4 regions of the Saezia sanguinis genome follow, and region 3 is predicted to be linked to each of the others. Evidence: predicted binding sites of a transcription regulator. Region 3 holds the regulator's gene; each other region holds the start of a gene.
What was found. Region 3 encodes sigma-54, which starts transcription at its own class of promoters, with help from an activator protein. Its sites were predicted from a motif close to TGGCANGNAANCTGCTTT; they were not measured.
Positions count from the first base shown of each region.

Region 1: a site for sigma-54 is predicted at 3,771-3,788, ahead of glnK (P-II family nitrogen regulator). Genes of this name have one in related genera too.
Region 2: a site for sigma-54 is predicted at 2,181-2,198, ahead of AACY98_RS14160 (pilin). Genes of this name have one in related genera too.
Region 4: a site for sigma-54 is predicted at 2,938-2,955, ahead of glnA (type I glutamate--ammonia ligase). Genes of this name have one in related genera too.

Region 1 is NZ_CAWUGC010000014.1:112,025-117,821, reverse strand. It holds gene AACY98_RS08960 (sigma-54-dependent transcriptional regulator) at 1-1,421, shown strand, start outside; gene ampD (1,6-anhydro-N-acetylmuramyl-L-alanine amidase AmpD) at 1,411-1,989, shown strand; gene AACY98_RS08950 (YifB family Mg chelatase-like AAA ATPase) at 2,050-3,594, opposite strand; gene glnK (P-II family nitrogen regulator) at 3,906-4,244, shown strand; gene AACY98_RS08940 (ammonium transporter) at 4,265-5,569, shown strand; gene AACY98_RS08935 (carbon-nitrogen hydrolase family protein) at 5,683-5,797, opposite strand, start outside.
Region 2 is NZ_CAWUGC010000019.1:122,477-128,273, forward strand. It holds gene AACY98_RS14150 (DNA internalization-related competence protein ComEC/Rec2) at 1-1,085, opposite strand, end outside; gene AACY98_RS14155 (RidA family protein) at 1,138-1,593, shown strand; gene AACY98_RS14160 (pilin) at 1,651-2,115, opposite strand; gene AACY98_RS14165 (serine hydrolase domain-containing protein) at 2,221-3,315, opposite strand; gene AACY98_RS14170 (isoprenylcysteine carboxylmethyltransferase family protein) at 3,264-4,178, opposite strand; gene AACY98_RS14175 (pilin) at 4,636-5,130, opposite strand; gene AACY98_RS14180 (AAA family ATPase) at 5,488-5,797, opposite strand, start outside.
Region 3 is NZ_CAWUGC010000017.1:202,423-208,219, forward strand. It holds gene argS (arginine--tRNA ligase) at 1-154, shown strand, start outside; gene AACY98_RS12655 (SPOR domain-containing protein) at 187-822, shown strand; gene AACY98_RS12660 (thiol:disulfide interchange protein DsbA/DsbL) at 970-1,554, shown strand; gene lptA (lipopolysaccharide transport periplasmic protein LptA) at 1,858-2,346, shown strand; gene lptB (LPS export ABC transporter ATP-binding protein) at 2,366-3,172, shown strand; gene AACY98_RS12675 (RNA polymerase factor sigma-54) at 3,190-4,719, shown strand; gene rarD (EamA family transporter RarD) at 4,788-5,669, opposite strand; partial or broken gene AACY98_RS12685 (IS5/IS1182 family transposase) at 5,685-5,797, opposite strand, start outside.
Region 4 is NZ_CAWUGC010000012.1:220,904-226,700, reverse strand. It holds gene glnL (nitrogen regulation protein NR(II)) at 1-44, opposite strand, end outside; gene AACY98_RS07840 (hypothetical protein) at 108-659, opposite strand; gene AACY98_RS07835 (hypothetical protein) at 806-1,288, opposite strand; gene glnA (type I glutamate--ammonia ligase) at 1,456-2,871, opposite strand; gene AACY98_RS07825 (competence/damage-inducible protein A) at 3,068-3,916, opposite strand; gene AACY98_RS07820 (carboxymuconolactone decarboxylase family protein) at 4,111-4,467, opposite strand; gene AACY98_RS07815 (YgaP family membrane protein) at 4,515-4,709, opposite strand; gene AACY98_RS07810 (ArsR/SmtB family transcription factor) at 4,801-5,088, opposite strand; gene cml (CmlA/FloR family chloramphenicol efflux MFS transporter) at 5,418-5,797, shown strand, end outside.

The sequences.
Region 1 (5,797 bases), on a different contig from region 3:
TGTCTGACGCGCGTGAATTGTTGTTGAAGAACCAGTATCAGGTGATGATTACCGATATGCGCCTGCCAGATGGCCTGGGGATTGAGCTGGTCAGAATGGTGGGAGAAAACAACCGGCCGGAAAAATGCTTGGTGGTTACTGCTTATGGCTCGGCTGAAAATGCAGTGGAAGCGCTGAAGGCCGGTGCGTTTGATTACCTGACCAAGCCTGTGAATCTGAAACAGTTGCGGCAAATTGTTGCCACAGCCATCCATATCGAAGGCGGCGGGCATGCGGTTGCCCCCAATTCAGCGGCGGGTGCCAAATCGCCGCAACCTGATGCGGTGGTTGCGACCAGGCAATTGCTGGGGCATTCGGCGGTTATGCAGCAGGTGCGCAATGTCATTGCGAAGGTTGCGCCCACCATGGCGCCTGTGCTGGTGCTGGGGGAGTCGGGAACGGGTAAGGAACTGGTCGCACATGCCATTCACCAGAGTTCACACCGTGCGGATGGTCCGTTCATAGCGGTCAACTGCGGTGCCATTCCTGAAAACCTGATGGAAGCTGAATTTTTTGGTTACCGTAAGGGGGCGTTTACAGGAGCGAACGAGGACCGAGCGGGGTTGTTTGCATCGGCGGCAAACGGTACGCTGTTCCTGGATGAAATCGGAGAGTTGCCATTGGCCATGCAGGCCAAGCTCCTGCGTGTGATTCAGGAACGTGCCGTGCGGCCTGTGGGAGCCAATATCGAAGAGGCGGTGGATGTCCGCATTATCAGCGCAACACACCGCAAGCTGGCTGAAGAGGTCAAAAAAGGGCGCTTCCGGCAGGATTTGTTTTACCGTCTGAATGTCATTGAAGTGCTGGTGCCTCCTTTGAGAGACCGGCAGGGGGATATTGAGGAAATTGCCCAATACATATTGCAAAGAATATGCCGTGAATCAGGCTTGTCAGCGCCACCCAAATTAACGCCCGAAGCATTGCAGGCATTGATGAGTTATGGTTTTCCGGGGAATGTGCGTGAACTGGAAAATATTTTGCACCGTGCAGTGGCTTTGAGCAACGGGGTTGTGATTACAAGAGAAGACTTGTCTTTGGTACACGCCCCAGGTTCAGCATCTGCGGCGGAACCTGTCGCACAGGCTGAACAGATGACCGAACATGTTTTAGCCGAAGCGAAAAATATGCCGTCTCTGCCGGTTGCGTCGGCCGTGGTTGCTGGCGCGACTATCCGTTCCTCTGATGAGCCATTGCCAACCAATTTGAGCGATCATCTCGATCAGATTGAGCGTGGTATGCTGGTACGTGCATTGGAGATGCATAATTTTAACCGTACAGCCGCTGCTGCTCAGTTGGGTTTAACGCTCAGGCAGATCCGCTATCGCATGGAGCGTTTGGGGATTGATGTGCCGGAGTCCAGGGATAACGATAATGCCTGCTGACACGATACTTTGGCAGGACGGCTGGTATCGTTATGCCAAACATACCCGTTCACCCAATTTCGGGCAGCGGCCTGATGGTGTGCTGCCGGAACTGGTGGTGATCCATTCCATCAGCCTGCCGCCGGGGGTTTTTGGTAACGGTGCAATTGATGCCCTGTTTTTGAACCAACTGGACTGGTCGGCACATCCTTATTATGAAAAAATCCGTGGAACAACGGTTTCTTCTCATTTTGTCATAGACCGTCATGGCGTATTGACACAATACGTTTCGTGCAACCAGCGGGCGTGGCATGCCGGGCGCTCCTGCTGGCAGGGGCGGCCAGAGTGCAATGACTGGTCTATCGGAATCGAACTGGAAGGACTGGAAGGGTTGCAGTTTGAGGATTTTCAATACGAAACACTCTCTGCCTTGATTGGGGCGCTGTGTGAGTGCTATCCGATTACCTGGGTGGCAGGGCACGAACATATTGCGCCGGAAAGAAAACAAGACCCTGGCCCTGGTTTTGACTGGACACGATTAAAAGCCATGACTGGCCTGTCATCACAGGCGTTTCCTCCCGAGGTGTAAAACTCTGGTGCTGTGACCGGATGATTCTGCAAAGGATGGGTTTTATCCGCCAGCAGCATTTCAATTTCGGATGTGCAGTGCACGCCGGTACTGAATGGCTTCGGACAAATGTTCTGTTGCAACCTGTTGGCTTTGTGCAAGATCTGCAATGGTGCGTGCAACACGCAAAACCCGGTGAAAGCTGCGCGCACTCCAGCCCAGTTGCGTGGCTGCGCGTTGCAAAAATTGAGCAGACGCTGAATTGAGCTTACAGGCATGGTCAAGCTGCTTGCCGGATAACTTGTGGTTGGTGTGGCCCTGCCGTTGTATTTGAATGTCTAATGCCTGTGTGACACGTGCAGCAATATGGGCGCTGGATTCTGCTGCTGAAGGGCGCATCAGTTCTGAAGGAGGCAAAGCGCTGACTTCTACCTGCATGTCAATGCGGTCCAGAAACGGACCGGAAAGCTTATTCTGGTAACGGGCAATCTGGTCTGGTGTACAGCGGCAATGGTGTGTGGTATCGCCAAGGTAGCCACAGGGGCAGGGATTCATGGCAGCAATCAGTTGAAACTGGGCGGGGTACCGTGCCCGCTGAGCCGCCCTGACGATGGTGATCTCACCGGTTTCAAGCGGCTCACGCAGTGCTTCCAGCGCATTGCGCGGAAATTCGGGCAATTCATCCAGAAAAAGCACGCCATGGTGTGCCAAAGAAATTTCACCTGGTCTGGGGGGAATGCTGCCACCAACCAGTGCGACGGCAGAGCATGAGTGATGCGGCGATCTGAAAGGCCGCTGGCGCCAGTGTTTTAAGTCCAGATGGCCATCCACACTGGCAATGGCTGCGGTTTCCAGCGCCTCTTCAATGCTCAGTGTTGGCAAAATGGTGCACAAACGCTGCGCCAGCATCGATTTGCCGGTGCCTGGCGGCCCTACCAGCAGTAAAGAGTGCCGCCCCGCAGCGGCGATTTCCAGTGCCCGTTTGGCGGTCGTTTGTCCGCGCACTTCGCTCAGGTCAATGCCATAGTCTGGTGTTATCGGCGCATGCTCTGGTTGTATGCGGGTGCATCCGACCGAGGCCGAAGCGTCTGAAGCCATATCTTGACGGCATCCAGAAATAAGAAACTGCACCACATCTGTCAGATGTTGGGCCGCATAAACCTCAATATGGGTGACCAGCGCGGCTTCATGTGCACTGTGGGCAGGCAGTATCAGGGCGCGCTGCTGCTGTTTGTGTTGCTGCAGTGCCATGCTCAAGGCACCTCGGATCGGGCGCAATTCGCCCCCCAGCGAGAGTTCGCCAGCAAATTCATAACCGTCGAAAACAGCGGAGTCTAGTTGCCTTGATGCTGCCAGAATGCCGAGCGCGATCGGCAGGTCAAACCGCCCGGAATCTTTGGGAAGGTCTGCCGGAGCCAGATTCACGGTTATTCGTTTATTGCTGGGGAATTCAAAACCACTATTGATCAGTGCCGAGCGCACACGCTCCCGGGCTTCTTTGACTTCTGTATCTGCCAGGCCCACCAATGTGAAGCTGGGCAAGCCGTTGGCCAAATGAACTTCAACGGTGACTTCAGGTGCCTGAATGTCAATAACTGCACGACTGTGGAGGATTGCAAGACTCATGTTTGCACCAATTCTGGGAGGTTTGTGTGAGTGGCATGCACATGATTTGTGCATTGCAACATATTGGAGATATCTGATTTTAACGTCTGCAACACAGATAAAACTGTTGGATTCATTTTCACGCACATTCTGATAAAGAAAGAACACGGGCGTTTGGGCAAGGTGAAATTTCAGGCTGGCATGATTTCTGCAAAACGATACTCAGAATATCTTTTTGAAGGTTAACGCCTCTTATGCTTTCAGCGGCGGAATGCCCTTCAGAAAGAAGCAGATGAAGTATGTGTGCATTTCAACAAACGAGGATCACTATGATGAAAATGATCACCGCCATCATTAAACCATTCAAGCTCGACGAGGTTCGGGAAGCGCTGTCAGACCTGGGTGTGCAGGGAATTACGGTTTCCGAAGTCAAAGGGTTTGGCCGCCAGAAGGGACATACCGAACTGTATCGGGGTGCCGAGTATGTGGTTGATTTTCTCCCGAAAGTAAAGATTGAAGCGGCTGTCAGCTCTGACATGCTGGAGCAGGTCATTGAAGTGATCGAGGGGGCTGCCCGAACCGGCAAGATTGGTGATGGCAAAATTTTTGTGTACGACCTGGAGCAGGTCGTGCGCATTCGAACGGGTGAAACGGGTAAAGACGCTTTGTGATGGAAGTGGGGATTGACATGATGAATAAACGATGTGCTTTAGTGGGATTGGGTGCTTTGCTGAGCGTGTTTGCAACCGGTGCAAGTGCGCAGGAGGCGGCTCCTGTATTAAACAGTGGTGATACAGCATGGATGCTGACTTCCACCATGCTGGTGATTTTGATGATCATTCCCGGTCTGGCTTTGTTTTATGGCGGTATTGGGCGTGCAAAAAACATGTTGTCGGTATTGATTCAGGTGTTTGCCACGTTCTCGCTGATTTCCGTGTTGTGGGCGATTTATGGCTATACGCTGGCATTTGGTGCAGAAGGTGCGGTCTTTGGAGACTTCAGTAAAGCATTTTTACTTGGAATTACACCGGATTCTCTGGCTGGCAGGGCTTTTCCTGAACTGGTGTTTGTATCATTCCAGTTGACATTTGCCGCCATCACCTGCTCGCTGATTGTGGGCGCGTTTGCAGAACGCATGAAATTTTCTGCGGTGCTGATTTTCATGGTGATCTGGTTCACGTTCTGTTATGTGCCGATTGCCCATATTGTGTGGGGTCCCGGCGGCTTTCTGGCAAAGGACGGCGCGATGGATTACGCAGGCGGTACCGTGGTGCATATCAATGCGGGCGTTGCGGGCCTGGTGGGCGCCTATCTGGTGGGAAAACGCATTGGTTTTGGGAAAGAAGTGCTGGCACCCCATTCGGTTACGCTGACGATGGTGGGCGCAGCACTGCTGTGGGTGGGCTGGTTTGGTTTTAATGCCGGCTCGGCCACTGCGGCCAATGGTGGCGCTGGACTGGCGTTTCTGAATACCATCTTAGCCACCAGTGCGGCAACACTTTCCTGGCTGGCTGTGGAAGGGCTGCTGCGGGGCAAGGCTTCCATGCTGGGTGCTGCCTCCGGCTGTGTAGCGGGTCTGGTTGCGGTCACGCCTGCCGCCGGGTTTGTCGGCCCGATGGGTTCTATTGTCCTGGGCCTGATTGCAGGTGCTGCCGGATTCTGGGGGGTAAATGGCTTGAAACACATGTTGCGTGTTGACGATGCGTTTGATGTGTTTGGCGTGCACGGTGTGTGCGGAATCATTGGCGCCATTCTGACCGGTGTTCTGGCTGCACCTGCTTTAGGGGGATATCCGCTGGATGCCGAAACGTATTCAATGGGCGGACAGGTTTGGATTCAGGTGAAAAGCGTGCTGGTAACGATTGCCTGGTCCGCAGTGGTGGCTTTCATTGCCTATAAAATCGCGGACATGATCGTTGGTTTGCGCGTTGGCGAAGAGGCCGAGCGCAGTGGGCTGGACCTGGCGCTGCATGGCGAAGTGGCCTACCGCGATTAGTATCAGTTGTCTACGCTATCTCTTCTGAGATGGATATTGGCCCGGCACATGCCGGGCTTTTTTTATGAATTTGTGATGCGGCTGAAACTCACGGGTAGGCCATTGCGGGCAGCTTAGTCCACCAGCATGCGGTGTTTCAGTGCCGGTAACTGGGTGCGGATGGTATGAATATACTGGCGATCCATGTCTGCAAAAATAACGCCGGCACCCTCGGCCTGCATTGACAAT
Region 2 (5,797 bases), on a different contig from region 3:
ACTGCCGCAGCAAAACACCACACGGTGTACCATGGCCAGCGTATTCCGACAACACGCAGCAACACCACCGTTGCCAGCATCAGCACCGTGCGCTGTGCCGGAATACCCCAGCCGGCAAACAATGCGTACAAGACTGCACACAACAACCCGCCTACGGCAGCAGCCGTATGCGCAGGCAGCCACAACATCAAACGTACACTGCGCCGCCACAACCAGTTGATCAGGCACATCGCCAGCCATGCCATCATCGTGATGTGCAACCCCGAGATACTGACCAGATGCGCTACGCCAGTGGTACGAAATATCTGCCAGTCATCCCGGGAAATGGCACGCTGGTCTCCCAGGGTTAACGCAGCAAGCAGGCCTGCCTGCCGTGCATCCGGCACGGTATGCATGATTTTGCCCCGCACCTGCTCCCGCCAGTGTTCCACCAAGGAGCCCTGAGCATCAGCCAGCAACTGAGGCGTAGCCGCATTTTTAGCAGTCCGCACATACCCTACTGCGCCAATACCCTGCCCCCACAGCCACAGTTCATAATCAAAACCATGCGGGTTCATGCTGCCATGGGGTGCGCGCAGGCGCACTTCAAAGCGCCAATGCTGCCCAACGTGGATATCGGGCATGGCATCGTTGGTACCATTCGCGGCAGACGTGCTGAAATACCAGCTTAATTGCAGTTTGGCAGGCAATTGAACCGGTTCACCATTCAACTCCGCAGTTTTAACCTCCAGCGTAAAACGCCAGCGCCCGGACTGCAATTGCGGCAGCGTATCCACCACGCCTTCGACCAGAATATCCTGCCGCTCCAGCCCCGGCGGCATTGCATCTGCCATTTTGTGTGCTGCCCGCCAGCCGGCCCAGGCAAAGCCCATGCAAACCAATAATGCCCAAACCAACACACGCTGGCCCCAGCGCCGGTACCGGCCCTGCACGGCGTACAGACTCTGACGCCAGGCATAAACCATCCATGCCAGACCTGCTCCGGCAGCCAGAAAAAGCACCAGGTAAATTTCTGCGCCCCATAACCGGGCCTGGCCCAACTGCCATGCGATACCCACCAGCCATGCTGCACAAATTGCTTCCATGGGTTAAAGTTTAGGGCAATTCTCTCCGTATTTTTATTGAAAAGGAAAACACATGTCTGTTTACCACAAACTAGATGCACTGAACATCAAACTTCCCGGTGTTGCAACACCGGCGGCTGCATATGTCCCCTATGCCATTTCAGGCAAGCAGGTTTACCTTTCCGGCCATATTGCCAAAAAGGAAGGTACACCGTGGGTAGGGCAACTGGGTAAAAACATGAGCACAGAAGAAGGCAGACTTGCTGCACACGCCGTTGCCATTGACCTGCTTGGAACCCTGCATGCCGCTACCGGGGACCTGAATAAAATCAAACGTATCGTCAAAGTGGTCAGCCTCGTTAACAGCGCACCAGACTATACCGAACACCACCTGGTGACCAACGGCTGCTCGGAACTGCTGGGAGAAGTATTTGGAGAAAAAGGCCAGCATGCCCGCAGCGCCTATGGTGTGGCCCAACTGCCTATGGGAGTTTGTGTGGAGATTGAACTGATTGCAGAACTGCTATAAAACAAAAAACAGATAGCCCTTTTTAGTGCATAGCGGGCACAAAACATCCTCTGACTTTTAACGGCAATCGGAGGGCAACCGATTCTGAGACACAGATCCTGTGGCTTCAGTGCATGTCCAACTGACACGCCCATACGGAATAACGCCAGCCACCAAAGGGCCGTTATTCCCTGTCGGGGTCAATAGTAATTGAATGTTTTGGGCATGGGCTGAGCCGGTAATGGTGATTACGCCTGTGGGACCATCAATAGAAATGTTGCTGGTGTTCCTCGTCGAAACAAACCCCTGCCATCGGCTATCTAAAGGGTTAATGCCGTTAACTGCATTCTCTGCTACCAACGATTTGGCCGTACTTGCCAGCATCAGCCCTTCTCCCAAGCGTGTACGAACCACATAATCCTGATACATAATCAAACCAAAGGCAGCCAAAATTCCTGTGATGACTACAACAATCATCAACTCAATCAGGGTAAACCCATTTTGAAAACCTTTTTGTGTTGTCCACGCCATTTCGTTTTTCATCCAACTTATCCTTGTACTGCTGTGCAAGTTGACTATGCTGCAATCAAGCTGCTCCTTAACATTAAACAGCAAAAATCATGCCAGAATATTTTGAAAACAATGGATTTACAACCTTTCGCTTAATATACCTTTCAATGCCGAAAAAGCCTCGCTGTAGTTCCACAGCTGCCCCTCCACAAAAGCAACAACAATCGTTCCATCCGGCAAAATAAGCGCAAAACTATAATGCAACGGTGGAAATGCACCATAATGCGTTAATTGGTTGCTGCCATCATTTTGTGGCCAAATGCGCCATCCCAGACCATAATAGCTCTGGGTGTATGCCGCTCGTAACGGCGGAACAGCAATTTGCCTGACATGAGGCAGTTCCAGTGCATAAATCGCCAGCAGAGTATCCAGATCAGCAGACCAGCCTCCAACCGGAGCAGCTCCCTGCAACTCCTCCCTGCTTGTAAAAGGCACTGCGCCTGCTGTTGCCGCCACTCCGGTAATGGTCAGTTTTTCAGCAGAAACGCCACGATCCTGCAGCATAGCATGCACCGCATCCTCATAAGTAAGACCGGCTTTGCTTTCAATGATTTTGCCTAAAAAACAGTAGCCAATATTTGCATACTCGATCTGGCTGCCGGGCACATCATCAAGTTTTCGTTCAAGCACTTTATGGATAGCTTGGTCGCATGAAACCAAACCGTTATCCGTTACCACTACATCACCCGATTGGCGGGCGCTAAATCCTGCTACATGTCGCAATAGGTCAGCTACCGTGATCTGCCGATAGTATTCGTCCCGGGAGTAGTCAAGTTGAGGCAATAAATCGACCAGTTTTCCGTCCAACTGCAACTGCCCCTTTTTCACCATCCAGCGGATAGTCATCGCCGTGATCGGCTTGGACAAACTGGCAATGCGCATTGGTTCATTTTCCGTCAAAGGAAGCACCTTTTCCTCGCCATTGCGGGCATGGTATCCGATCACGATATGCTCTGTGCGTCCATCAGGATGTCGAATCCCAAGCATCATACCATCCAGGTGCCACAGCATTGCAAAGCGGCGTAACTCCCAGTTCAACGGTAATGGCCCACCTTGATACCAATAACAACCGGCAGCAACCACACTCAGAAGCATCAATAAAATAGTCAGTCTGGTTTTTTTCATTGAAAAAGTTTTTTCACGCGGGCGAACAAACCATTGCGAGCAATCCATTTCGAGTATGCCTGATACTGCGGGTCCTGCATCAAATGCCACTCTTCTGTTTTGGCTCGACACCAGTAAATCATGTTGGTCACAAATAATGCCCCCACCATCTGCAAAGTATGCCAACCCGAAGCCATGCTTAAAAAGGGAACATACAAAAACCACCATGACAGGTTTTTGGCCAGATAAGCCGGATGCTTAAAGTAACGGTAAGGACCATTGGTAATGATGCCACGGTTGGTCAAATTGCTGAACCGGATACCGAAAATCACTGTTGCCCATGCGTAAATCACCGTCAATGCAACGATAACGGCGCCCCAACTGTAAAACAGGGGGCTCCCCCGCTCAAACCAAACCATCCATGGAGCGCCCCCTGTACCCGAGCCATTTTGGGTATATAGCATAAGACCTGCATTTTCGCGTAAGAACATTAAAGGTGGATAACAGACCAGAGCCGCTACCCAGGCCAGCAAGTAGGGATTACTGGATCTGATATGGGTATCCAGACGATGCGAATTACACATATAGCCAATTGTTGCGTAAACCGTATCGATCAGGTACAGAAGTGCCATCGGCACAAAATACCATGCGATCTGAAAGCCACGCTCCAGATCATGATAAAACATGACCAGCCAAAGATACGAAGCATCAATCATCAAGGGTAGAAAAAACGCCTTGATCAAATGATTGCGCGCTGTATCTTTCCATACCCCCCACCGGTATCCCTGCTGATCCAGCGCATAGCCTAAAGACAGTAAGGTTCCGGGCTCCCAATCTTCACTCCGGACTCTTATCAGGTAAAAAAACAGGTACCCCAGCAACAACGGCCCCAACCAGGGCAAAAATTCCAACAATGTTGCAGTAACTGCCATATTTGCAAACTGAAATACAGCTAAAGTTACCACCCAGATCAAGCCTGCAAATAGCAGCCCACGAATTTTCCAGCCCAATATCTGTTGGCAAGTAAAAGAACCAGGAGCGGTGGCCGTACTTTTCCACTGCCGGTTCCTGTAATATTCAGCAAACAGCATAGGCACAGTTGCGCTTCCCATCAAAACAAGCCACGCAATGGTATAACCAGGCCGGACAATATAAACAACGATCAGTGCAGCAAGAAGCCCGAAAATACCCGCAACGCCAGTCCAAGCGGAAACCGCTGAGGATACCGTTTGCTCATCTTTCAATTGAGATTTTTCGTATTTTTGCACGGAATACTCATTCAGGATTCAGCGGTACATTTTACGCTTAATAATTCAATCAAAATTGCAACATTCAAAATAAAAAATGGGGCCCGAAGACCCCATTTTTAATCCATATAGATGGATATGATTAGTTACCAGATGCAGCAGGTGCTGTTGCAGTGGTAAAGCGGCATTCCGGCGGCAACTGGTTAGGGGCAGTTGCGTTGGTAGAGCTGTGGCATGACCAAGCAATACGTCCAACAGGCAGTCTGCCGGTCTGCAGCGCACCGTCGTTATCCCACGGAGACAGCACTAACTCAATACCATTTACACGAGTAGAGTCGCCTTTAATCGTAATGACACCAGTTCCATCAAGATTAACCTCTGTCACATTGCGGGTAGACTTGATTGTACCAGTCGGGCCGTTCGACCAACCTTGGTTGAATGTGAAACCATTGGTAGCATTGTCAACTACAATGTTTTTCGCTGAAGAAGCCAGCACTAAGCCTTCACCCAAGCGAGTACGCACAGTGTAATCCTGGTACATCGGCAGAGCGAAAGCTGCCAGAATACCGATAATAGCCACAACGATCATCAATTCGATCAGGGTGAAACCCTTTTGAGCGCCGCGCTTCACAGACATAATTTGCTTTTTCATAATTTGACCTTCCTTGGTTAATTAGGAACTACATATCGTAGCCTTCACCAAAAGATATGCATGGACCGTGCCAACCTTAAAACTGCGAAATATTTCACACTTTCCAGCGAATCGCTAAAAATAGGGTTACATTTTTGTCATTTAAGACATCCCTTTTTGTCACACCGAGGTCAATTCAGTCAATTTTGACATTTTGTGTAATTTAGCCAGAAGTATTTTGTTTTGCCTGGCGAAATTTACGGATGTGAAAACCATCATTCTGCCTAGTTAGTTTATTTCATAACAAAATCCCCACAGGTTGGCAAAAACCTATGGGGATTTATCAAAAGCCAGCCCGGATGATTACTCAGTTGCCGCAGCCGACTCCTGATTACGGGATTTTCCTTCCCCCTTTTCAGGCGGCGGGTCAATTTTGAGCTGTACCTGCCCTTGTGCATCCATATCCACGGTGACATGTCCGCCGTTGATCAGGCGTCCAAACAGCAGTTCATCTGCCAGAGCACTGCGGATGGTATCCTGAATCAGGCGCTGCATGGGGCGAGCGCCCATCATTGGATCAAACCCTTTCTGAGCCAGATCGCGCCGCAGTTCATCGGTAAAGGTCACGTCCACCTTTTTCTCTGCCAATTGCGCTTCAAGCTGCAGCAGGAAT
Region 3 (5,797 bases):
CTATGATGCCGAACGCGTACTGGTCCAGGACGCCAATCTGGTTTTGGCCCGTCTGGCATTATTGAGCGCCACACGCCAGGTACTGGCAAATGGCCTGGCCTTGCTGGGCGTTGGTGCGCCAGAATCAATGAGTCGCAACGATGTAGTATCATAAGGGCAATCTTTACTATGCAATCAACTTCTATCATGATTCAACAGCGCGGACTTTCACTGATCGGCTTTATTCTCGGGCTGGTACTGGGCCTGATTATTGCGGCAGGCGTGGCGTTTTACATCACCAAAACGCCGGTCCCCTTTGCCGACCGCTATTCTCAGCAGGAGCCGCTCCAGGTACCGAGTGACTGGAATCCGAACCGTTCTTTGCAGCCCCAAGGCGGGCCTGCCGCGCCCGAGCAGCAGACACCCCCGCCACTGCCTGAGACAGCAACAACGCCAACAGACAGCGTGATCCCGGCCCCTGCCACCACAGATGACCCGGTTGCCATTGCTGCGCTGGGTGGTGCCATGCCTTCAGGCAACGAACGCGTCGCGCCATCAACAACCGTAGCGCCAGAAGGCCGGCCTAATACCCCGCCCCCCGAAGCCAACATGCAGTTTTATGTGCAGGCAGGCGCTTTTGCCTCCCCAACCGAAGCCGAACAACAACGTGCCCGGTTGGCTTTGCTGGGCAACCAGGCTGTCATCAGCCAGGTAACCGCAGCAGGCAGAACGATTCACCGTGTACGCCTTGGCCCTTACTCCACCCGGGAAGCCGCCAGCATTGCACAGCGTAATCTGGCCAGCAACAACATTGATGCCGCCATCGTACTGGTACAGCAGTAACAAATCACTGCCACCATATGAACTAATGTGAACTGCCTATACTCCAAAGGTCATTCGCAGATAAGAGATAGGAAAACAACGATCATGCAACGCAGACATTTTTCAAAAGGGCTCGTCGCCGGAGTTTCAGTAATAACAGCCGGGCTAATGAGCCCACTGGCTCAAGCAAGCGAAGTCGCTCTGCAGGAGAATAAGAATTTCTGGCTGGTTAAGCCCGCTTTGCCCAACGATGCACCGGCTGGCAAAGTACAGGTCATTGAATTTTTCGCCTACAGCTGTAACCACTGTTTTGCTTTTGAATCCATCTTCAACGCCTGGGCTGCCAAAGCACCGGCAGATGCCTACATTCAGCGCGTTCCCGTATCATTCCGCTCCATAGTGGAACCCCATGCCCGTATTTATTACACGCTGGAAGCGCTCGACCGGCTGGATCTGCACGACACCGTGTTTGAAGAGGTTCAGGTAAAGAAAAATTATCTGATTGAACCTAAACCGATCCGCGCGTTTTTTGCGGCTCATGGCATCAATGCCGACGAAGCCATGAAAGTCTATGAATCTTTTGGTGTGCAATCCAAGGTTCAGCGTGCCAATCAACTGGTGGAAGCCTACGGCATTGAAGGAACTCCGGCCATCGGCGTTGGGGGACAGTATTGGACCATTGGCGCCTCTCAAGAGGCACTGCGTGTCGCTGAAACATTGATCGCCCGTGTTAAAGCCTCTATGGGCAGCTAATACCTTTTTCTGGTTTTACCATAGAAAATGCCGCTCAACGCGATACGCTTTGGCGGCTTTTTTATTGGTCCTGCCTTTCCGGGTTGTCATATTCTCTTTCTTTACACTGTTTTTGACTATTTCATCCAAGCCGATAGAAAACCTCCTGCTCTCTGCTGGATGATTACCGCTCCCCTGTAGAATCAAGTAAGATAGGGGTTGTTTAATGCAATTTTCATGCCGGACATAATTATGCAGACTGTTTTCTCACGGTTTTTCATATATGCAGCCAAGCAGATACCTGTTATCACGCTGTTATGCCTGATGTCCTTTTCCTCCTGGGCCGCCAATGATGATGCCAAACAGCCCATCCACATTGAGGCGGACCGCATGCAATACGACAATGCCAATAAAGTCAGCCGCTTTTTCGGTAATGTGGTTGCTTCGCAGGGGTCACTGACCATACGCGCCGCACAAATGGATGTCCGCCAGGTGGCATCAGGGCACCAGCTCGGCGTTGCCATTGGCTCGGCCCAGCACAGAGCCTATTTCAGGCAAAACCGTGACAACACCAATGAATATATCGAAGGCGAAGCCATCCGCCTGGAATATGACAGCCGTACCACCACATTGAAGCTCGTTGGCGATGCGACCATTCGGCGTTACCGGGGTACCGAGCTCTGGGACCAGTCTTCCGGCGGGGTCATTACCTATAACGACACCACCAGCTTTTTCACCGTGGAAAGCGGTCCCAACAGCAGCTCTGCCAGTGGCCGCATGACCATGGTCTTAACCCCTGAGCCAAACGATTAACCCGCCCGAAGGATTGGACATGAGTTTGGTTGCAACCAAAACCACATCTTCCACATCAACCCCAGACACCGCTTCCCAAGTGGCGAAGGCAAAACTCGACGCGACAGGGCTGAAAAAAACCTACGGTGCCCGCACCGTGGTGCAAGACGTTTCAATCGCTGTGGAATCAGGCGAGGTTGTGGGCCTGTTAGGCCCCAATGGCGCAGGCAAGACCACCTCGTTTTACATGATTGTCGGTCTGGTACGTGCAGATGCCGGGAAAATCATGATCAACGACCGGGACATCACCCGCATGCCGATCCATGAGCGCTCCCGCATGGGGTTATCCTACCTGCCGCAGGAAGCGTCTATTTTCCGCAAACTCAGTGTCTCGGAAAATATCCGCGCGGTGCTCGAACTGCAACTGGATGCCGACGGGCAAAGCCTTTCACGCAAACGCATTGATGAAGAGTTGGACCGCCTGATGCAAGACCTCCACGTTGACCGGCTGCGTGACTCCCCCGCCCTGGCACTGTCCGGTGGTGAACGGCGACGCGTGGAGATTGCGCGGGCACTCGCCACCTACCCCCATTTCATTTTGCTGGATGAACCCTTTGCGGGGATTGATCCGATTGCCGTCATTGAAATCCAGCGCATCATTGGTTTTTTAAAAGCACGCGGCATCGGCGTGCTGATTACCGATCATAACGTAAGGGAAACATTGAACATCTGCGATCACGCTTACATTATCAGTGAAGGCAAAGTCCTGACCCAGGGTACATCTGACGAAATCGTCGCCAACCCTGACGTGCGCCGGGTATACCTGGGCGAAAACTTCCGCATGTAGCAAGGTCGTCAAGCACCATGATGAAACCGGGCCTTCAGCTACGCATTTCACAGCACCTTGCGCTTACACCGCAATTGCAGCAGTCGATCCGGCTGTTGCAACTCTCCACGCTGGAATTGCAGCAGGAGGTTGAAAGCATGCTGGAGAGCAATCCTTTTTTAGAAGAGGACGGCCCGGAATCCGGCAATGAATTGCCGCTGGCACCAGCGTCGGCAGATAACATGGCAAGCACCGGTGATTCCTCTGACAGCGCTTCCAGCAGCAATGAACTTTCGGAAATGGACTGGTCACAGCCCCAGGAACTCGACAACCGCTCCAACGGCGACGATGAATGGGACTGGTCAGACAGCCGGGACTGGGGAGACAGCGTTTCCAACAGCAACGCACAGCCAGATGATGAGGAAACCGCCAACGCTTTGGAATGGGCCTCACAAAATGTATCGCTGACAGAACACCTTATGCAGCAGGCCCGCACACTGCATATCAGCGACGAAGACAAAGCTGCGTTGTACATTCTGATCGAATCCCTGGATGAAAACGGCTATCTGGCCGACGATCTGACCGATATCACCGACCAGTTACTCTCTTCACGCCAAAACAACATTGACTACGAGCTTGAACATGAGGATATGCTGGAGCGCCTCACATGCGCGCTGAACTGGCTGCAAACCATGCACCCGGCAGGTGTCGGTGCCCGCAACCTGTCCGAATGCCTGTGCCTGCAGCTTAAACAACTGCCAGACTCATTTCAAAAAGACCTGGCGCTGACCATTTGCACGCAACATCTGGATCTGCTTGCCAAACGAGATCACCGCAAGCTGGCGGCTATCACCGGATTTGATGAAGAAACCATACGCAGTGCCTATCAGCTCATTTTAACGCTGGACCCCAAGCCCGGACGCCAGTTTGCCAGTTCACCAGGAACGGTGCTCATCCCGGATGTGATTATCAAAAAATCGGGCAACCAATGGAAGGCCACGCTCAATCCGGACATCATGCCCAAAATCCGTGTCAATGATATCTATGCCCAGGCGTTGCGTGGACATAAAGGCAACGATGGCGCCCAGGCCTTGAACCAGCGCCTTCAGGAAGCCCGCTGGTTTATCAAAAACATTCAACAGCGTTTTGAAACCATTCTGCGTGTTTCTCAGGCAGTAGTGAACCGGCAAAGAAATTTCTTCACCCATGGCGAAATTGCCATGCGTCCACTGGTGTTACGCGAAATTGCCGACGAACTGGGGCTGCACGAATCAACCATTTCTCGCGTCACAACCGCCAAATACATGCTGACGCCATTTGGCATTTTTGAACTCAAGTTTTTCTTTGGCTCATCCCTGTCTACCGAGACCGGCGGCAACGCATCCAGTACTGCCGTACGTGCGCTGATCAAACAACTGGTCACCGAGGAAGACTCGCAAAAGCCGCTGTCTGACAACGATATTTCAAAAATGCTCGCTGAGCAGGGCATACAGGTTGCACGCCGCACTGTCGCCAAATACCGCGAAGGGCTGAAAATTGCCCCCGCCAATCTGCGCAAAGCCGTGTAAATGGTGCTGTTTGATCTGTTTTAACAGAAAACAGTTTTCCACCTACTATACACATCTTGCTGCCAACATCAGCGGGCCGCGCGGGTATGTTTTTGCATCACCATATGCTTGCCCCCTTCCAACACCAGCACCACAATTGCGGCCCATATCAGAATATAGGTGGGCCATTCACGCAAGTGAATTGATTCCCCCAGCAACAACGAAACCGCCACCAGCAATATCGGTTCCAGATAGCCCAGCAGACCAAACAGACTGAATGGCAGCAATTTATTGGCTACCACATAAAAAGCCCATGCCGTCGTGCTTAACACCCCCAGAAACGGAATCAGAATATACAGCGCAGGCTTTTGCGCCAGCACCTCCCATGACAGAGCGCCATGCATGACAAACCAGACAGATAAGGGCAGCATCAATGCAATTTCATACCACAACCCGCCCATGTGGTTCACATCGAAACGGCGCCGCATAAAAAAATACAAAGGGAAACCCAGTGCAACCACCAGCGTTTCCCACGCCATGCCGCCAACATAAAAAAACTCATTGACCACTCCGACGGCTGCCAGCAAAGTTGCCAGCTTCTTCAGCCAGGAAAGCGGCTCGCCATACACAAAGTAGCCTACCAGTACCATCACCAGAGGCATCAGAAAATAACCTAACGAGACCTGCAAGGCGCGATCATTCATCGGCGCCCACATGAACAGCCAGAATTGAATGCCCAGTAAAAACGAATTCAGAACCAGCACCCCGGCAAAAGCCGGCGTTTTTTTCACCCGCTGCCACACCTGCTTCACCAGAGTCCACTCTTTACCGGCAACCGCAAATAACGTCACCATGGGCAGCGTGAACAATATTCTCCACCCCATCACTTCCTGCCCGCTCAGCGGCTGCAGCAAAGAGGCATAGTAATAGAGCCCGCCAAACAGTGCAGAAGCCAGAATCGAGAAAAAAATACCTTTAGAACTTGTTCACGATCTTTTAAGTAGTAGCGTAAGGAAAGCCATAAGGACAAACTGTAAGCTGGTGTTGAGCTTGCGTTCACAGTTTTTCCATAGTCTGCGGTTTTTCTCCAACCATGCAA
Region 4 (5,797 bases), on a different contig from region 3:
ACCATCGTTGCCAGCAAATCGAAACAGTCGTAAGGTGGTGGCATAGTGCTGCGAAAATCGCGGCTACCAAACCATCTGCATTTTGCAGCCGCGTCAATTGATTTAAATTATCTCAGGCGATTCAGCTCATTTTGAATGGCATTGATATCTGCCACCTTGCTCTCAATCTCTCTGCTCAAACGCTCCACCCGGTTCTGGTATTGCGTATCATCCTGCGCCTCGCTGAGCAAACGCTCTGGCTTGCCATCGTTATATTCACGCTGCAGCATCGCCAGCTCATTTTGTTTGTTACTCAACTCCAGTTCCAGCAGCCGGCGTGCATCACCATCACGGCTTTGCTGCTCGCCCGGCGTCACCAGCCTGGGTGCTGGAGTTGTTGACGTGTTGCTTGATGAATCCACCCGCAATGCACCACCAGAAGAAGTCCCGGTAGAGCCACCCCCGGTGGACGGCCTGCTGGCGCCACCGCTGCTGCCACCCTGATTGATGATGGTAATCTTGCTATCGTCCAACTGGGTGCAGCCGCCAATCTTGCGCGCCTCCTCAGAACTGTTGGTGTAATAGTTTCCGGGGCAGCGCCAAGCCCTGCTTTGCGCCCAACTGACAGAACCGGCTTGAATAGCAAGGCAAATAACGCCCAAAATAAAAACTTTTTTCATGTCGGAAAAGATGTTATGTCAACAATAGACTTTCATTGTAAGCTGATTCATCAAAACCACAGGGATAAATCGGTGCCAAAATGTGCACACTTCCCGCATTCTCGTTGCTGTGCCCAATGGCGCTTTTTCTAAAAGCGCCCCCTCAATCAGAGCGTGGACAACTGCTCCTGAATCTGCTGCATTTCCTGCTGTTTTTGGGTGATCTCATTCTTTAAACGCTCGACCCGGTTCAGATAAAGCTGATAATTGCGGAATTCTGGCCCCATACGCTGAGGCTCACCATTGTTATACTCCGCCTGCAGCTTATCCAGCTCTTGCCTTTTCTGCTCCAGTTGCGCTTCCAGCGCTGCGCGCATCTGGCTCTTCAGTGCATCTTCTTGACCTGCATTCTGCTGGCGTTCCGCATCCGCATCAGCATTGGAACTCCCATTCTGGGTCTGGGAAGGCTCCGGTCCGGGAATCACCGTCACCGTATCGCTGTTCAGCGGCTTACAATCCCCGATTTTTTGGGCTTCCGTTGAATCGTTGGTATAGACATTGCCCGGGCAGCGCCAGGTTTGCTGGGCCCAGCTATGTGAAGCCATCATCAAGGCACTGGATAACACCAGGTAACAGAAAATCTTACGCATAACTGATCACCCCATTTCAGAGACAATATCAATGTTTCATTCTAATACGATATGCCGTTTCGTGGTGTTTTATCCCGTGCCCGCCTTGTGCCATATATAAAAAAAGCAGCCCCTGAAGGGCTGCTTTCGTGCTGCATTTCATCAGCAGCATAAACGCTTGTTCATCATCACAGCGAGTAATACATGTCAAACTCAACCGGATGCGTTGCCATGCGCATGCGTGTAACTTCACCCATCTTGAGCTCAATGAAGGCATCCAGCATGGTATCTGTAAACACACCACCCTTGGTCAGGAAAGCACGGTCCTTGTCCAGATAGCCCAAGGCTTCATCCAGGCTGTGGCACACTGTCGGGATCTTGGCATCCTCTTCCGGCGGCAGGTGGTACAAATCTTTGGTTGCAGCCTCTCCGGGATGGATCTTGTTCTCAATGCCATCCAGACCGGCCATCAGCAACGCAGAGAATGCCAGATAGGGGTTAGCCATCGGATCCGGGAAGCGAACCTCTACACGGCGGCCTTTTTCGCTGGCCACATAAGGAATACGGATCGCCGCCGAACGGTTACGTGCGCTGTAGGCCAGTTTAACCGGGGCCTCAAACCCAGGCACCAGACGCTTGTACGAATTGGTGGTCGGGTTGGTAATGGCGTTCAGTGCACGTGCATGCTTGATCACACCGCCAATGTAGTACAACGCGGTATCAGACAAGCCTGCATAACCGTTGCCGGCAAACAGATTCTTGCCATCTTTCCAGATCGACTGGTGCACATGCATACCTGAGCCGTTATCGCCAACCAGAGGCTTAGGCATGAACGTCGCTGTTTTGCCATAGGCAGCAGCCACATTGAAAGTCACATACTTCTGCAAAATGGTCCAGTCGGCACGTTCTACCAGGGTGGAGAACTTGGTGCCGTGTTCATTCTGCCCAGCACCAGCCACTTCATGGTGGAACACCTCAACCGGAATACCCAAGGACTCTAGAATCAGCGAGATTTCAGCACGCAAATCCTGCGTGGTATCCACTGGCGCAACCGGGAAATACCCGCCCTTCACGGTTGGACGGTGTCCTTTGTTGCCGCCGTCAAACTGTGCACCGGTATTCCAGGGCGCTTCATACTCTTCAATCTTGAAGAATGCGCCAGACATGTCCGCACCCCAGCGCACATTGTCAAAAATAAAATATTCAGGTTCCGGTCCGAAAAATGCCGTATCGCCAAAGCCGGACGCTTTCAGATAAGCCTCTGCGCGCCGTGCCAGTGAGCGCGGGTCGCGGTCATAAGCCTTGCCATCGCCCGGCTCGTGCACATCACACGACATGAACAATGTGGTTTCTTCGTAAAAGGGATCAATATTGGCGGTATTAGGGTCGGGCATCAGCAGCATGTCTGATGCTTCAATGCCTTTCCAGCCCGCAATGGACGAACCGTCAAAAGCATGGCCCGATACGAACTTATCCTCGTCAAAGTGCGAAATCGGCACGCTGACGTGCTGCTCCTTGCCCCGTGTATCCGCAAAGCGAAAGTCTACAAATTTAACCTCATTTTCTTTGATGAGCTTCATCACGTCTGCGACTGTCTTGGCCATTTCAACCTCTCCTTGACTGGAAAAATAAAATATTGCGTGTCCATCACGCTATCAATACCTTTAAGCAAAGCAGAAACCATGCCACCATGGCATTATCCCTTTTGTCGGTAATGTCACACGGGGCATTCAGGCCAAAGCATAACGAAAGACATCTACTTGCAGCACATTTTCGCACCATATTGGTGCAATATTGATTTTACGCACCTGTATTGTGCTTTTGAACCAATTCAGGGCCTAACCGCACAGGTAAGGCCTTCAATTCAGACAACATCGTCATAAAAGCCTGGTTCACTAGTTCCGGCGCACCTTTAACGCCCAATTCAATGTGCGCACCATGCACCGGATGGTTGACACTGGGCAGGCTGAATATCTTGACACCGGGAAATACATTTTCCAGATGCACCATCAGTGGCGTCAGCGTAGCCTCGCCCATACCGTAGACAATGATGGAACGTTCCGCATGCGCTATGGGCTGCAACTGGCCTGCATAATAATGATCCAGTACCCATTCAATCATCGGCCAGGCCATGACAGGAAACCCCGGCATGAAATGCACATCGCGTACGCTGAAACCGGGAATCTTGTTATAAGGGTTGGGAATAATGCTTGCCCCTTCAGGAAACACCCCCATGTTCAGCCGCTGCAATGTATCAGGCGCATTTTCATCGAATGCATAACCCCGCTCCTGTGCCATTTCACGCGCACGCTCCAGAATCAAAGGCTTGGCATCCGGATGCAGGCGCAGCGGCACACCCAGCGCCTGTGCTGCGCATTGGCGGGTATGGTCATCCGGCGTCGCCCCGATACCGCCGCAACTGAACACAATATCGCCACTCTCAAAAGCCCATCGAAGCTCTTCGATGATACGCTGCGACTCATCCCCGACACAGTGCATCCAGCTTAGCTGAAGCCCCCTTTCGGCCAATAACTCAATCACTTTCGGAAAATGCTTGTCAGCGCGCCGCCCTGAAAGCAGCTCATCGCCAATGAGGATTAAACCGAAGTTTTTAACCGCCTGCGACACAGGTGCAAGATCAGTGCTCATGAAATATCCACTTTAAAGTCAGCCAACCAAATCATTGTATATTACCTGAAAACACAAAAGGCCCCCCTCTGCATTATCAAGCTGCAGTGTGGGCCCGCCGGCTTCTTGAAAACTCTGCTATCCGCAATTTTCAGGCACAACGATATGTTGAAACGCAATGCCATGCTGATGAAGCCACAGTCAAAAATCAACCGTTATTTAGCCTGCTGCAAGGCAGAAAACTCCTTGAACGCCGCCAGCGCATTGCTCGCATACATCAGGGACGGCCCTCCGCCCATGTACACCGCCATTGCCAATGTTTCCTGAACCTCTTCCATCGTGGCTCCCAGCTTTACCAGTGCCTTGCTGTGAAAGCCCAGACAGCCATCGCAGCGCGCCCCCACTCCTAAGGCCAGGGCAATCAGCTCCTTGGTTTTCGCATCCAGTGCGCCATCGGCTGTCGCAGCCTGTGCCAGCGCGCCAAACCCTTTCATGACATCAGGCTGGCCCTTGCGAAAAGCTTCCAGATTTTTATTGATATCCCGTGTCAGATTCTGAAAATAATTATCCATGTTAATTCCTTGCTTATTGAACCACTGCTTTCAATATTCAAAACGCCTCAGCCTCTTCGGCCTTTACAGGTACTGAAGCGGAAAGGCATATAAAAAGGACACCAGCCAATGCTGCCCGTCACAATCGGCACAACCCCAATCCAGCCCCACCAGCCGATAACGCCAGTCAGCGTCAACACAACCAGCAGCCCCCCTAAAACAATACGCCAGATGCGATCAATTCCGCACACATTCCTACTCATAAATCATCCTTTTATTTAAACTGATAGGTGCTTCTACACCTTTTTTAAAATCACACAACAACACAGGTCCGTGGAATATTTTTTGCCTGAATCATTCCGTTTTGGCACAGAAAATTTCCCACAAGGTCTGCATCACACGCAATGCATGACCTTCGGCAATGCTGTAATACATGAACTTCCCTTTGCGCTCCGTCTGCACCAGCCCTTCTTTACGCAATATGCCCAGCTGTTGCGATAACGTAGGCTGCCGGATTCCCAGCAGCGCTTCCAGCTCGCCCACATGGTAAGTGCCGGCAACCAACTGGCAAAGCAGCATCAGCCGGTCTTCATTGGCCAGCGTTTTCAGCAAGGCGCACGCCTCTTGTGCGTGGGCACGCATTTCTTTAGACACGTCAGTGCGGTTAGTACTGTCGGATAAAACGGATAAATTTGTTTCAGCTTTTGACATCAACACTCCATCAAAATACATTATGTTTATTTATATTATATATAAAAATATAATTATGTCAAAGGCTAAAATTTGCATACCGCTTCACATCAAAAGCGGTTACGATACAAATCCATCCGCAAAATAACCTGAACATGAGCACAGCCAAAAAAGCAGACAAATAAGCCGCATCAACCACGTTTTTCGGTTGTTGCGGCGTTTTCAAAACTCACCTGCTCTATGAGAGCGCCGCCAGATCCTTGATTTAAGGAGATGGTTTTATGTGCTCAAAAGAAAATTCCTGGCAGTATTCTCTTGCTGCCACTTTGTTATTGTTATCCCCGTTTGATTTGCTGGCATCGCTGGGTATGGACATGTACCTGCCCGTGGTGCCGCTCATGACCGATGCACTCGGTGCCAGTGCCGGTACGATTCAGCTCACCCTGACGCTATACCTGATTCTGCTGGGAGCCGGTCAGCTTCTATTCGGCCCTTTGTCAGACCGGCTCGGCCGTCGCCCTGTGTTATTGGGTGGTGGAATCTGCTATGCGATAGCGTCATTCGGTCTGGCGACAACTTCGTCTCCAGCGGTGTTTCTGAGCTTGCGGGTTATCCAGGCCTGTGGTGCCTCAGCATGCCTCGTTGCCACTTTCGCGACTGT